2 regions of the Halomonas sp. OfavH-34-E genome follow, and region 1 is predicted to be linked to the other one. Evidence: riboswitches for the same ligand, from Rfam matches in the RefSeq annotation. Region 1 holds a riboswitch; the other holds the start of a gene.
What was found. Region 1 has a riboswitch for thiamine pyrophosphate ahead of NH448_RS10280 (3-oxoacyl-ACP reductase). Riboswitches for the same ligand answer to the same signal wherever they lie in the genome.
Positions count from the first base shown of each region.

Region 2: linked by a shared signal. The riboswitch ahead of thiC (phosphomethylpyrimidine synthase ThiC) and the one ahead of NH448_RS10280 (3-oxoacyl-ACP reductase) in region 1 are both predicted to bind thiamine pyrophosphate.

Region 1 is NZ_JAMXRY010000019.1:64,331-68,849, forward strand. It holds gene NH448_RS10275 (SOS response-associated peptidase) at 151-825, shown strand; TPP riboswitch at 924-1,022, shown strand; gene NH448_RS10280 (3-oxoacyl-ACP reductase) at 1,070-1,879, shown strand; gene NH448_RS10285 (LLM class flavin-dependent oxidoreductase) at 1,879-3,168, shown strand; gene NH448_RS10290 (sodium:solute symporter family protein) at 3,284-4,519, opposite strand, start outside.
Region 2 is NZ_JAMXRY010000043.1:11,839-20,910, forward strand. It holds gene pta (phosphate acetyltransferase) at 1-1,178, opposite strand, end outside; gene NH448_RS17130 (acetate kinase) at 1,175-2,389, opposite strand; gene thiC (phosphomethylpyrimidine synthase ThiC) at 2,674-4,626, opposite strand; TPP riboswitch at 4,704-4,838, opposite strand; gene tenA (thiaminase II) at 4,850-5,518, opposite strand; TPP riboswitch at 5,600-5,753, opposite strand; gene NH448_RS17145 (GSCFA domain-containing protein) at 6,517-7,575, shown strand; gene NH448_RS17150 (hypothetical protein) at 7,572-8,276, shown strand; gene mdoH (glucans biosynthesis glucosyltransferase MdoH) at 8,476-9,072, opposite strand, start outside.

The sequences.
Region 1 (4,519 bases):
GAAAGAGGAGTTGATGGCAAGGCTAGGCTGCCTAGCTTAGCGAAAACTTAACGTTCGCATATGACTAACCTGTAGCGCGCACAGGTGGCCGGAGTGGACGCAAGAGATGGTGCTAGGCTGATCCTGCAGGGTCCGGCAACGGAGGTAACCATGTGCGGCCGTTTCGCCTGTTACACACCTTTTGCTCAGCTGGCGGCGCTGATGCGCTTGCCGGTGGCGCCGCGCCTGCCCGAGCAGGAGCCGCCACCTCGCTACAACGTCGCGCCGGGCACCTGGATCACGTCGCTCGCCATGGACGGGGAGGGCATACCTTCCTTTACCTCGATGTGGTGGGGCTATCGACCCCACTGGGCCCAAGCCGGGGCGCCGGAGCCGATCAACGCCACCGTGGAGAAGGTCGCCACCTCGCGCTATTTTCGTGGGGCCTTTGCCCGCCATCGCTGCCTGGTGCCGGCGGACGGCTGGTACGAGTGGCTGCCGGGCGAGGCCGGCAAGCAGCCCTTTTTTCTATGTCGTGAAGATCGCGCGCCGCTGTGGCTGGCGGCGATCTTCAGTGAAAGGGCCGACGGCAGGCCGGGCCTTGCCATCCTCACCGAACCCGCCCGGGGCTGCGCGAGTGAGGTGCACGCCCGGATGCCGCTGGCGCTGGACGACGGCAGCCTTGAACCCTGGCTCGATCCTGAGCTGAGCGATCGCGACGTCATGCGCCAGACGGTGCGGCATCTACCCGCTGGCGCCTTCGACGCATGGCCGGTCTCGACCAGGGTCAATCGGGCGGGAGAGGAAGGAAGTGACTTGATGCAAGCCGTCCAGGCACCGGGCTGACCGTCGGGTCTGAAGCGCCCATCTGCATGCCCCGGCTGCGGTGATGTTCCAGGTGCTGCGCGGCTTGTCCGCCCTGCGCCGATGGGCTAAGGTCGAAGGCGCATGGCACGGGGTGTCCCGCACGATAGCGGGGCTGAGAAACACCCGTCGAACCTGATCCAGTTCATACCGGCGAAGGGATGTCAGCGCAGTCGTCAGTCCAGGGGTCGGCGTGCGTTCCTCGCCTCGACCAAGGACCCGCCAGATGACCCTTTCCGACGCCTCACGCGCTACCTCCGCAAGCCCGCCCGCGCTTCCTATTTCCCGCCAGCTGGTCGTCGTCACCGGCGCCGGACGTGGCCTCGGTGTCAGCCTGGCGCGCAGCTTCCTCGAGCAGGGCGCGCGGGTGGTGGTCAACTATCGACGCAGCGAAGAGGGCGCCAACGCGCTGGTAGCCGACTATCCCGAGCAAGCCCTGGCGGTGGCCGCCGACGTCTGTGATCGCAGCGCCGTCGATGCCATGTTCGCGCATGCCCGCGAGCACTTCGGCGCGCCGGTCACCACCTTGATCAACAATGCGCTGCCGGACTTCGCTTTCAACGGCGACGCCCGCCCCGGTCCCGACGAGCTGACCTGGGAGCACCTCGATCATCAGCTTCAGGGCGTCGCCCGGGGGGCTCTGAACACGGTGCAGGCTTCGCTTGCCGGCATGCGTGAGGCCGGCTTTGGTCGCATCGTCAATATCGGTACCAACCTGTTCCAGAACCCGGTGGTGCCCTACCACGACTACACCGCCGCCAAGGCGGCGCTGCTGTCGCTGACGCGCACCCTGGCCCACGATCTGGGCCCGGACAACATCACCGTGAACATGATCTCCGGGGGCCTGTTGCGCACCACCGATGCCTCCCGCGCCACGCCGGAGGCGGTGTTCGATCTGATCGCCGCCAGCACACCGCTGAGACGGGTGACCACGCCGCAAGAGTTTGCCGACGCTGCGCTACTGTTCGCTTCGCCCTGGTCGCGAGCGGTCACCGGCCAGAACCTGGTGGTCGACGGCGGACTGGTGAAGGACTGATGGCCAGCATGCACCTCAATCTGTTCATCATGGGCTGTGGCCACCACAAGGCGGCCTGGCGTCATCCCCGTTCCAGCGTCGAGCGCCTGGCCGATATCCGCTACTACGAGGAACTGGCGCGGCTCGCCGAGCGGGGTCGCTTCGATGCGGTGTTCTTCGCCGATGGTCACGCCGCGGGCAACATCGCCGACGGTCCGCTGTGGACCCTGGAGCCCCTGACCATGCTGGCGGCCATGGCGCGGGCCACCGAACACATCGGGCTGATCTCGACCGTCTCCAGCACCTTCTATACACCGTTTCACGCTGCGCGCATGCTGGCCTCGCTGGACCATATCTCCGGCGGACGCCTGGGCTGGAACCTGGTGACCTCGATGTTCGACAGCGAGGCGCGCAACCATGGGCTCGAGGCCATGCCAAGCCACGCCGAGCGCTATGCCCGGGCGGAGGAATTCGCCAATACCGTGCTGGCGCTGTGGGACTCCTGGAGTGACGACGCCCTGGTGAGGGATCGCCAGGGCGATTACGTCGACGCCAGCCGGGTCGGTCCCATCCATCATCACGGGGAGCACTTTCTGGTGGATGGCCCGCTGACGGTGCCGCGTCCGCCCCAGGGCCACCCGGTGCTGTTCCAGGCCGGAGCCTCGGATCAGGGCCGTGACCTGGCCGCGCGCTACGCCGAGGCCATCTACGCGGTGGCCTACGATCTGTCCTCTGCCCAGGACTACTACCGCGATCTTCAGGCCAGGGTAAAGGCCGCGGGCAGACCGAAGGTCGCGATCATGCCGGGGCTTGTGACCTACGTCGGCTCCACCGAAGAGGAGGCCAGACGCAAGCAGCGGGAGCTCGACGAACTGTTGCCGGTGGACAGCTCCCGGCGCCAGTTGAGTCAGTTCATCGGCCAGGACGTGAGCGACTGGGAGCTCGACGCCCCAGTACCCGAGTTGCCGCCACTGGAGGCCTTCAGCGGGCCCAAGGGGCGCTACGCCACGATTCTGCGGATCATCGAGAGCGAACGACCGACGCTGCGCCAGTTGCTGGGACGGCTCGCCGCCGGTGGCGGCCACTGCACCATGGTCGGCACCCCGGAGCGTATCGCCGACGAGATGCAGCGCTGGGTCGAGCAGGGCGGGGCGGACGGCTTCAACCTGATGCCGCCATCGCTGCCGGACAGCATCGAGGACGTGGTCGAACAGGTCGTGCCCGAACTGCAGCGCCGCGGGCTGTTTCGACGCGAGTACCAGGGCCGCACCCTGCGCGACCACCTGGGGCTGGCGCGGCCTGGTCGCTGATGAGCCGGAACTGCCAGGGCCCCTGATCGCCAGGCCTTGAAACGACAACAGCGGGACGCGTCAGCACGTCCCGCTGTTTTTTATCACGCCTTGCCAGGCTGTCAGCGTGGCGGTGTCAGCTCTGGAAACGCCGCACCAGACTGCCCATGCGGGTGAAGTCATAGTCCTGGCGGGATGGCAGCAGCTTCATCAGCACCAGCGAGACCAGCACCGGCACGAAGGCCGCCAGCAGGAAGGATTCCAGCAGGGTGGCGGTACCGCCGCTGGGGGACGGGAACATCGCCAGCCCGGCGACCAGGCCCGCAGCGGTGCTGAGGACCGCGTTGCGCCCGTCGTAGCGGCGATTGAACAGACCGAAAAACACTGGGAAGGCCGCCGCCGAGCACAGCAGGTCCGCCAGCAGGAACAGATAGAGCACGCTGTAGCCCTGGGCCGCCACCCAGGTCACCGGCACCGCTGCGGCGACGATCAGCCAGCGTGCCAGGCGCATCAGGGTGGCTTCGCTGGCCTGGGGCAGCAGCCGGTGCATGTCGACGGCGATGATGCTGGAGGTGGCGTTGACGGTAGTGTCGGCGCTGCTCATCACCAGGGCCAGACCCAGCGGAATCAAGGCCAGGGCGAACCACAGCGGCACCTCGGACAGCAGCACGCTGAACAGCGCCACCGAACCGTCTCCCTCGAGCCCGAGGCCGACGAAGGCCAGGCCGAACAGGCCCATCAGCACGATCACCGGAAAGTTGAACAGCCCTGCGATCCAGAAGCCCCGCCGCAGCACCTTGCTGTCCCGGGCGGCGTAGATGCGCTGCCAGGTGCCCTGGTAGAACAGGCCGGTCAGCATCACCGCGATAAAGAACGTCAGACCGGCACGCAGGCCACCGGCATCGGTGACATCCAGCAACTGGGGCGCACGCTCCTGCAGGCCCTCGAGCGTCGGCGCGACGCCGCCGGCGGCCTGCCAGCCGAACACCAGCAGCAGCGCCAGCAACGGCAGGATCACCAGCATCTGTACCTTGTCGGTGAAGATGGTGGTGCGCAGGCCGCCGTAGAAGGTGTAGAGCAGGGTCGCGATCATCACCACGCAGGCGGTCAGCCACAGCGGGATCGGCGCCAGCAGGGTGACCATATGGGCGATCGCGGTGAGGCCTGCCGCCAGCGAGATGAACAGATAGAACAGCATGATCGTCAGGGTGAAGGCGTACATGGTGCGCCCGTAGCGATGGATCACGAACTCGGTGAGGCCGTGGCCTTCGGGGATCAGCTCACGCATGCGTCGTCCCAGCGGGATCATCACCAGGCGCGGGACCATGGAACCCAGCGCATAGCCCAGTACCGCGCCGATGCCGCCCCAGGT
Region 2 (9,072 bases), on a different contig from region 1:
TGGGCGTCGTCGTGAATTAGTGCCAGCAGCCAGTCACGATCCAGGTGATCGGCGACGAAGGCGCAGATGGCCTCGGCGCGCTCGTGATCATCGACCGGAATGCTGCCGGACATCTCGGTGAGCCGGGCCACGGTGGCGTAGCTGTCGGTGTCCACCGAGAGGACCGGTAGCCCCGAGGCCAGCGCCGGGCGACAGACGTCGATCAGCTGCTGGCTGGGTGACTCGCCGTGGGTCAGCAAGAGACCTGCCAGGGGCACGCCGTTCATGGTGGCCAGCGCCGCCGCCAGCAGGGTGTCGTCGCGGTCCCCGGGGGACACGATCAGCTCGCCGGGACGCAGGGCGTAGAGCAGGTGCTCGGCGCTGCGGGCCCCCAGCGTCGAGTGAGCGACGCGGCGGCGATCGGCTTCGCCGTGGTGCAGGATCCTGGCATCGAGGGCGCGGGCCACGTCTACCACTCGCGGTGCGGTCAGGGAGGCCCGGTAGGGCACCGCCGCGACCACCGGCAGGGTCAGATCGGCGCCGCTGGCGAGCTGCTGCTGCCAGTGCTGGCGATGGGCGCGGGCCTCGACCTCGCTGACCGAGGCCAGGGTCTGGTCGATGGCAGAGCCGTCGCCGTCCCCCGGCAGTCGCATCAGCATGGCACCCAGAGTACGGACCGAACCCACCGCGTCGATGCTCTGGCGATGGAACTGCAACTGCTTGGCCAGCTCCTGGGGATCGGCGATCTGGCCATCGGCGACCAGTACCACCTGGGCGTCGAGGGCACTGGCCAGGCGCACGTTGAGGTCGAAGGCGTAGGCGTTTCGCGGCAGTGGGCGAACGCCCTCCACCACGATCAGCGCCGGTGCCTTGCCGGTGGCAGGGCGGGCGACGCGGGCGTGGCGCTCCACGGCGAGTTCCAGCAGACCATCGCGATCGTCGCGGCCGAGATACTGCTCCAGTGTCTGGCGCGAGATCGGACGCGGCGAACCTATGCCCAGGGTACTGGCCACCAGCGAGCGGGCGCGTTCGTCGTTGTCACTTGCCTGCTCGCCACCTTCGGACTGGCTGAAGGGCTGCAGAAAACCCGCGTCCAGCCCCAGCGTATCCAGCGCACGAAGCAGGCCGAGGCCGGCGGAGGTGAGGGCGACGCCGTCGTCGATGGGGATCAGCAGCAGCGTGCGGGACTGGGTGCTCACAGAACCTCCTCGAGCTTTGGCGTGGACGTCAGGCTCACGATCAATTCCCGGGTCTGGCTGGCGATATAGCCTTCCTCGTCGGTGGGGATGACGCGGATCTCCGGCGCCGAGCTGGCGCCTCGGTCGTGGATCTGGCCTTCCTCGCCACGCCCGAGGCTCTCGTTGGCGTCAGCGTCCAGGCGCACACCGAGGGCCTCCAGGTGGCCCAGCGTCCGGGCGCGCACCAGGGCAGAGTTTTCGCCGATGCCGCCGGTGAAGGCGATGCCGTCGATCCGGGGCAGGGCACAGGCCAGGCCCGCCAGGGACTTGGCCAGGCGGTAGCAGAAGACTTCGATGGCCAGGCTCGCGCCGGCGTGACCTTCACTGGCGGCCTGTTCGAGCTCACGCATGTCGTTGGTCAGCTCGGACAGCCCCAGCAGTCCGCTCTTCTGGTTGAGCAACTGATCGACGCCCTCCAGCGACATGCCCAGCTGCCGCGCCAGGTGCAGGTGCAGGCCGGGGTCGACGTCACCGCTGCGGGTGCCCATCACCAGGCCTTCCAGCGGGGTCATGCCCATGCTGGTGTCCAGGCTTCTGCCGGCCCACACCCCGGTGGCGGAGCAGCCATTGCCCAGGTGGGCAATCAGCCAGCCGCCTTCACCACGGGCGCTGACTTCTGCCAGGCGGCCGGTCACGTAGGCATGGCTCGAGCCGTGGAAGCCGTAGCGACGGATGCCGTGTCGGCTGTAGAGCTCTTCGGGGATGGCGTAGCGGTAGGCGTGGGGCGGCAGGGTCTGGTGGAAGGCGGTATCGAACACCGCCACCTGAGGCAGATCCTCGAACAGCCGGCGCGTGGCGACGATACCGTCGAGGTTGGCCGGATTGTGCAAGGGAGCCAGGCTGATGGTCTGGCGAATGGTGCGCACCACGGCGTCGTCGAGCAGGGTAGCGGCGGTGAAGCGCTCGCCGCCGTGTACCACCCGGTGGCCGATACCGATGGGCCGGTGGACGCCAAGGTGCTCAAGAATCGTCTTGAGCGCCAGGGCGTGGGTCGCACGGGGAAGCGAGACCTCGCGGGCGCTGCCGTGTTCGTCCGTCAGCTTGAGGCGAGCCTCGTGGCTGCCCAGGCGCTCGGCGATACCGGACAGTCGGGGAGCGTCGGGGGCCTGATCGATCAGCGCGAACTTGATCGAAGAGGAGCCGCAGTTGATCACCAGAATCGGGGCTTTCATGCCATCTCCAGAAAAGACGCCTTGGTGAGGCGAGAATGCGTGGGATGGCGGCGAATCTAGCACCGCCCCGGGGCGCGAATAATTGGCCTGGGGAGGTAGTCGAACGGCTTTGCTGGTGGATCCGACGAAGCCGTGATGAGCGTCAAGTGCATGAATCTTCGGATTAGACTTTTGTCTAACTTTGTGCGGCAGAACTGGAACCGGGCGTACAAGACTTGCATCCCCGAGCAGTCGAACGCTGCCCGGGGATGCGCCGGGGAATGGCTTGTCTCAGACCTCCTTGTTCAAACCTCCTTGTACAGCTCAGCGCCTTGTTCACGGAAGACCCGGGCGCGCTCCTCCATGCCGGCCATGACGGCGTCGCCGTCACCCTCCAGGCCGTTGTCGCGGGCGTAGTCGCGGACCTCCTGGCTGATCTTCATGGAACAGAACTTGGGGCCGCACATGGAGCAGAAGTGGGCCACCTTGGCGGAGTCCTTGGGCAGCGTCTCGTCGTGATAGGCGCGGGCGGTGTCAGGGTCGAGGCCCAGGTTGAACTGGTCCTCCCAGCGGAACTCGAAACGCGCCTTGGACAGGGCGTTGTCGCGGCGCTGGGCGCCGGGATGCCCCTTGGCCAGGTCGGCGGCGTGGGCGGCAATCTTGTAGGTGATGATGCCGGTCTTGACGTCGTCCTTGTCGGGCAGGCCCAGGTGTTCCTTGGGGGTGACGTAGCACAGCATGGCGCAGCCGTACCAGCCGATCATCGCCGCTCCGATGCCCGAGGTGATGTGGTCGTAGCCCGGGGCGATATCGGTCACCAGTGGCCCAAGGGTATAGAAGGGCGCCTCGTCGCAGTACTCGAGCTGCTTGTCCATGTTCTCCTTGACCAGGTGCATGGGCACGTGGCCGGGGCCTTCGATCATCACCTGGACGTCGTGCTTCCAGGCGATATGGGTCAGCTCACCCAGGGTCTTGAGCTCCGCCATCTGGGCCTCGTCGTTGGCGTCGGCCACCGAGCCCGGACGCAGGCCATCGCCCAGCGAGAAGGCCACGTCGTACTGCTTGCAGATCTCGCAGATTTCCTCGAAGTGGGTGTAGAGGAAGCTTTCCTGGTGATGGTAAAGGCACCACTTGGCCATGATCGAGCCACCGCGGGAGACGATGCCGGTGACCCGGTTGGCGGTCAGCGGCACGTAGCGCAGCAGCACGCCTGCGTGGATGGTGAAGTAGTCCACGCCCTGTTCGGCCTGCTCGATCAGGGTGTCGCGGAACACCTCCCAGGTGAGGTCCTCGGCCACGCCCTTGACCTTCTCCAGCGCCTGATAGAGCGGCACCGTGCCGATCGGTACCGGCGAGTTGCGGATGATCCACTCGCGGGTTTCGTGGATGTTCTGGCCAGTGGACAGATCCATGATGGTATCGGCGCCCCAGCGGATGCCCCAGGTCATCTTCTCGACCTCTTGCTCGATGGAGGAGGTCACCGCCGAGTTGCCCAGATTGCCATTGATCTTCACCAGGAAGTTGCGCCCGATGATCATCGGCTCGGCTTCCGGGTGGTTGATGTTGGCGGGGATGATGGCGCGCCCGGCGGCGACTTCCTGGCGCACGAACTCTGGGGTGATCTCCTCGGGAAGACGGGCGCCGAAGCCCTGCCCGGGATGCTGGTGGTCAAGGATGCGCTCGACCTCATCGCTGCCTCGATAGCCATCGGCCAGGGCCTGTCGACGCTGGTTCTCGCGGATGGCGATGAACTCCATCTCCGGGGTGATGATGCCGCGGCGGGCGTAGTGCAGCTGGGTAACATTGCCGGCGCGGCCATCGGCGCCACGACGTGCGCGGCGCGGCGTACGAGTCAGTTCGAAGCGCAGCGGAGCGAGCGTCGGGTCGTTGGCACGTCGGCGACCGTAGTCCGAGGTCGGGCCATCGAGCCATTCGGTGTCGTCGCGCTCCTCGATCCAGGGCCGGCGCAACTCGGCAAGCCCGCGACGCAGGTCGACCTCGACCTGGGGATCGGTGTAGGGGCCGGAGGTGTCGTAGACCAAGAGCGGCGGATTGGCCTCGTCGGCCCCGGAGGTGCGGGTCGCTGACAGCGAAATCTCGCGAAACGGCACCCGCAGGTCGTCGCGGGAGCCCTTTACATAGACCTTGCGCGAACCCGGCAGGGGCGTAACTGCGGCCTGGTCGACCTGGGCGGTCTCGGCCAGGAAGTGCGCGCTATGGCGGGGTTTGTTTGCGGAAACGGGTTGATCGAGCGGCATTGGCTTGTCCTTCTCACGGCACTGGGTGCTGGCGTTGTTGTGTGCATCGCGTGAGGAAGGAGGGGGCGTCGTGGCCTGGGCCGTGAGCGCTTGATCCCTACGCTGGTCCTCACCGCGATGCCATGGCATCGGGGTTACCCCCAGATCAGGTTCAACGGGTCCCATGCGCTGCATGATCTCAGCCGCCTCTGGCGGCCCCCCGTCAAGCGTGGTGCTTATTGTGTTAGTCGCTTAGATCGAGCCCCATCTGCCAGAAGTCGATCTCGAGTCGTGTCGCGTCGGCGAATATCCGTGACAGTCGCGCAAAGCGCTCGCCGGATACCTGGGCCAGCTGATCGTCGAGCCAGGCCTGCTCCTGGCGTGCGGCGGCCTGGAAGTCGTCGCTTTCGTACATGGCGATCCAGGTGTCGAAGGGATTGTCTGCACCGCGCAGGGTGTCCGAACGGGCGTTGAGCGTTCTCGCGATATCGGCGTAGCCGACCATGCAGGGGGCCAGCGCCACGTGCAGGTCCAGGAGGTCGCCGCGGCTGCCGGCGTCCAGCACGTAGCGGGTATAGGCCAGGGTAGCGCGAGCTTCGGGCAGCTCGGCGAGTTCGGCCTCGCCGATGCCCCAGTCACGGCAGAAGGCGAGATGCAGGCCGAGTTCCACATCGAGGATGGTCTTCATGCCGTCGAAGGCGCCGCGCAGCTCGTCGAGGCTGTGGCTCTTGTAGGCCGCCAGGGCGTAGGCCCGGGAGAACTGCAGCAGAAACAGATAGTCCTGCTTGAGGTAGTGACGGAAGCTGGCGTCAGCCAGTTCACCACGGCCAAGGGCGAGCACGAAGTCGTGTTCGATGTAGGCGTGCCAGTCATCGCGGCAGGCGTCGACAAGATCGGTAAAGCGGTAGCCCATGTTGCCTCCGGTTGGTGCGGATCCGGAGTGCGGCGGCTGAGGACACGGCGACGAGAAAGGAGGGAGGTGCGCGCGCAGGGGCTGTCACCACCGCCTGATTCCCTACGCCGGTTCAAGGTGTGAAGCCACACCGCACCCGGATCAGGTTCCACGGGATCGGCGCTGGCGGCCGGTGATTCGTCACCCTGGCCCTGCGCCATCTCAGCCGGATTCACCGGCACCCCGTCAAGCGAGTCTGGATCGAGTCTAGCATGACCTCGAAGGGAGTCCACCTCGGCTTGGCAAGAACCGATCCCGATCAGTAGATACGCCGCTGGGGGGAGGAGGTTTCCACGATATCGCGAGAGTGCAACTGCCCAGATATCTGGAGAAGTTTCCGCATGGTTGAGAATGCATTTTATCCGATTGAGGAAAAGTGGCGAAGTAGAGTCCTGATTGATCAATTCGACAAAGTTTCGACGATTTTGTTGTTATTTAAAGGGATATTTGCGTGGTTTTTCTTGGATGTTCTCTGGATTGTATTTGCGTGTTTTGCGGCTGCCTGATAGAGAATATGTGAGAGAATCTAGAGTGAAAAAAGTACGTTTGTTTTATCGATATTCTGACAGTCGTTGTGCGCTTGATGACTCCTTTGTGAAGAAGGGCAGAAAGTGACAGGTGTGTTGGTCCCGTCTTTATGGGAAGCATTGGTTCGCCGAGTTTTCATGGAAGCTAAAAATGCTTGCTTTGTTCTCTTTTGAACCACCCGTGGGGCAGGGAAATGGTGCATGGGAAAGGTTCTATGAAGGGCTCCGGGGCCGTTGTCAGTGCTCGTTTCTCAACACAATAGACAAATATTTCGCCTATCTTTTTTTATGCAAATATTTTAGAAAGGAAGACGAGATGCCAGTGTTGGCGTAAACACTCCTATTCGTCGTGGTAATGTGTGATTTAAGATAGACGTTATCAATTTTGTTCGTTCACGACCGATGTTATATATTATGTTTGAGGTGATTAATATGAATCCATATTCGACACTTCCAGACCGTGCCTTCTGGAAAAAAGCTGTATCAGAAAAGTCGATTTTTGACATATCCAATTTGTGGTCTCCAAAGTTCAAGATCACAAAGGATAGTAGGGTGGTTACCTTCGGTTCCTGCTTTGCGCAACATATTGGAAACGCTCTTGATAGCAGAGGGTTCAACTGGGTCTCGACAGAAACTCCACCTAGGGGGCTCTCGCAGGAAAATGCAAAAAAATACAATTACAATATATTTTCGGCAAGAACCGGGAATATATACACCACCTCATTGTTGAAGCAGTGGGTAGAGTGGGCAACAGGGATAAAAGAGCCGCCTGAGGAGATTTGGGAAAAGAACGGAAGGTTCTATGATCCCTTTCGCCCCGTGGTGGAACCAGAGGGTTTCTGTAGTAAAGAAGAGTTAATGCTCTCTCGAGAGGAGACAATAAAAGCGTTTAGGGAATGCATCTTCTCATCAGACTTCTTTGTCTTCACCTTAGGGTTGACTGAAAGCTGGTTCAATTCGGAATACGGCTACGAGTATCCGATGTGTCCCGGGACTTCAGCAGGGACCTACCTGAAAGGTATCCATGCGTTCAAGAATCAGATGTATCCCTCTGTGATGAATGATCTGCGAGATGCCATAGAAATAATGCGTCATGAGAATCCTGAGTTACGCTTTATATTGACAGTTTCCCCTGTTCCTTTGGTAGCGACAAACTCCAGGAACAACGTGATCGTCGCTACAATGGAATCCAAGTCAGTGTTGCGTGCCGTGGCTGGGCAGATTTCTAGAGGTTGTAATTATGTGGATTATTTTCCTTCGTATGAAATAATCAACAGCCCGGTTTTCAAGGGGGTGTTTTTCGAACCCAATCAACGAAGTGTTAACCCCCACGGTGTCGATTTTGTGATGAATCATTTTTTTTCTTCTCTGAGGAAAAAGTTTGGCGCTGAGATTTTCGGAAAACAAAACAAGAGGGTAGGTAGCGTAAAGAAAATGAATGATCTGGTTTGCGAAGAAGAGATCTTCGACGCCTTTGGAGGTAAGGAATGAAGAAAAATATTTGTGTGCTGGGCAATAGCCACGTTGGTGCTTTGAAAAGAGCCTGGGACCTGATGCCAGAGTGGCATCAAGAATATAATCTTGTCTTCTTTACCGCTAGAAGTAATGGCTTGGGTGGACTGTTTCTCATCGATAATAAACTGGTTCCAAAAACAGATAGATTAAAGAGGACCATCACCTATACATCGGGTGGCAAGAGTGAGATTGATATCGTTGAATATGATCTATTCTTGATTTACGGACTTCAGATGGAAGTTTTTTTTGTCGAACCTGGAAAATTTTTTTCATCAGCAGTAATAAAGCAAACCGTGCTGGATAGTGTCAAGGGTACGACGTCCTGGAAGATCATGGAAATGATCAGGAGCGTGACCAATAAAAAGATATATGTTGGACATAATCCCCTGCCTATTCGGAAGAAAGGTGATGATAGAAGTTATCCTCCGGAAAGCTACCTGTCCGGAATAAAGTTGATGAACGATGAAGTGTATGATAAATGCAATGCCGAGTTGATCGCTCAGCCTGCTGATACCATCGTCAACGGATGTTTTACGGAGCGGGAGCTCTCGAAGGGAAGTAAAAGATTGCCTGTAGGGGATGCCATGGATGAGGAAGCGCATCCAGACCATGATATCAGGCATATGAACGAAGAGTTCGGGAAAAAGTGGCTATCCTGCTTTTTAAGTAGAGATTGACAAAGGGTTTTCCTGGCGGATGTGTGTTATCCGGAGCTGGAGAACGCTCTTTGTAGAGCAAAGCGTTACCACCAGACAGCGGCAAACAGATGAATCATGGATCACGCTACTATGCTTGACGTGTAGTAGTCCGCTGGGATTCCCCCTCCGGATGATGCAAAAGGAGGGGGAGGACACAACGCTGTGCCACGGCACCGGCTCAGTCGACGGGCTTCTCGCCGGAGACCTCCGGCGCCGATTCCGTGCCGTGCTCGCGAAAGGACTGCACCGGCATCTCGCGGGGGACTTCCCGTGGCGGCTCGGCCGGGGTCGCCGGCGGCGGTGGTGCCTCGGCGACGCGAAGCTCGCCTACCACCGCCGGGGGGCGGGTCTCGCTCGGGACCAGCAACAGGCCGGCGCGCCTCAGGGCCCGGCCGATGCTCAGGCTGGAGCTCCAGCGGACCAGCGGAGCGGCCATCACCAGGCCGAGCCACACCGGCGTCAGCCAGATGAAGAAGCTCGGGGTGAAGGCCCAGGTCACCAGCGCCCACAAGGCGCCGATCAGTGACCATAGCCAGGTGTGGCGAAAGGCTTCCTTCCAGGGCAGGGCGCGGCCCTCGCGGGACTGTGGATCCCAGGCCACGGTGCGGCCGCTCAGTACCTGAATCACGAAACGACTGTGGAACACCATCATCAAGGGCGCGATGAGCATGGCAAACAGCGTCTCCAGCAGCATGCTGGCGACGAGCCGGGCCCGTCCGCCATAGGCCTGTGGGTTCTGGATCAGCCCCAGCACCAGCCCTAGCACCTTGGGCAT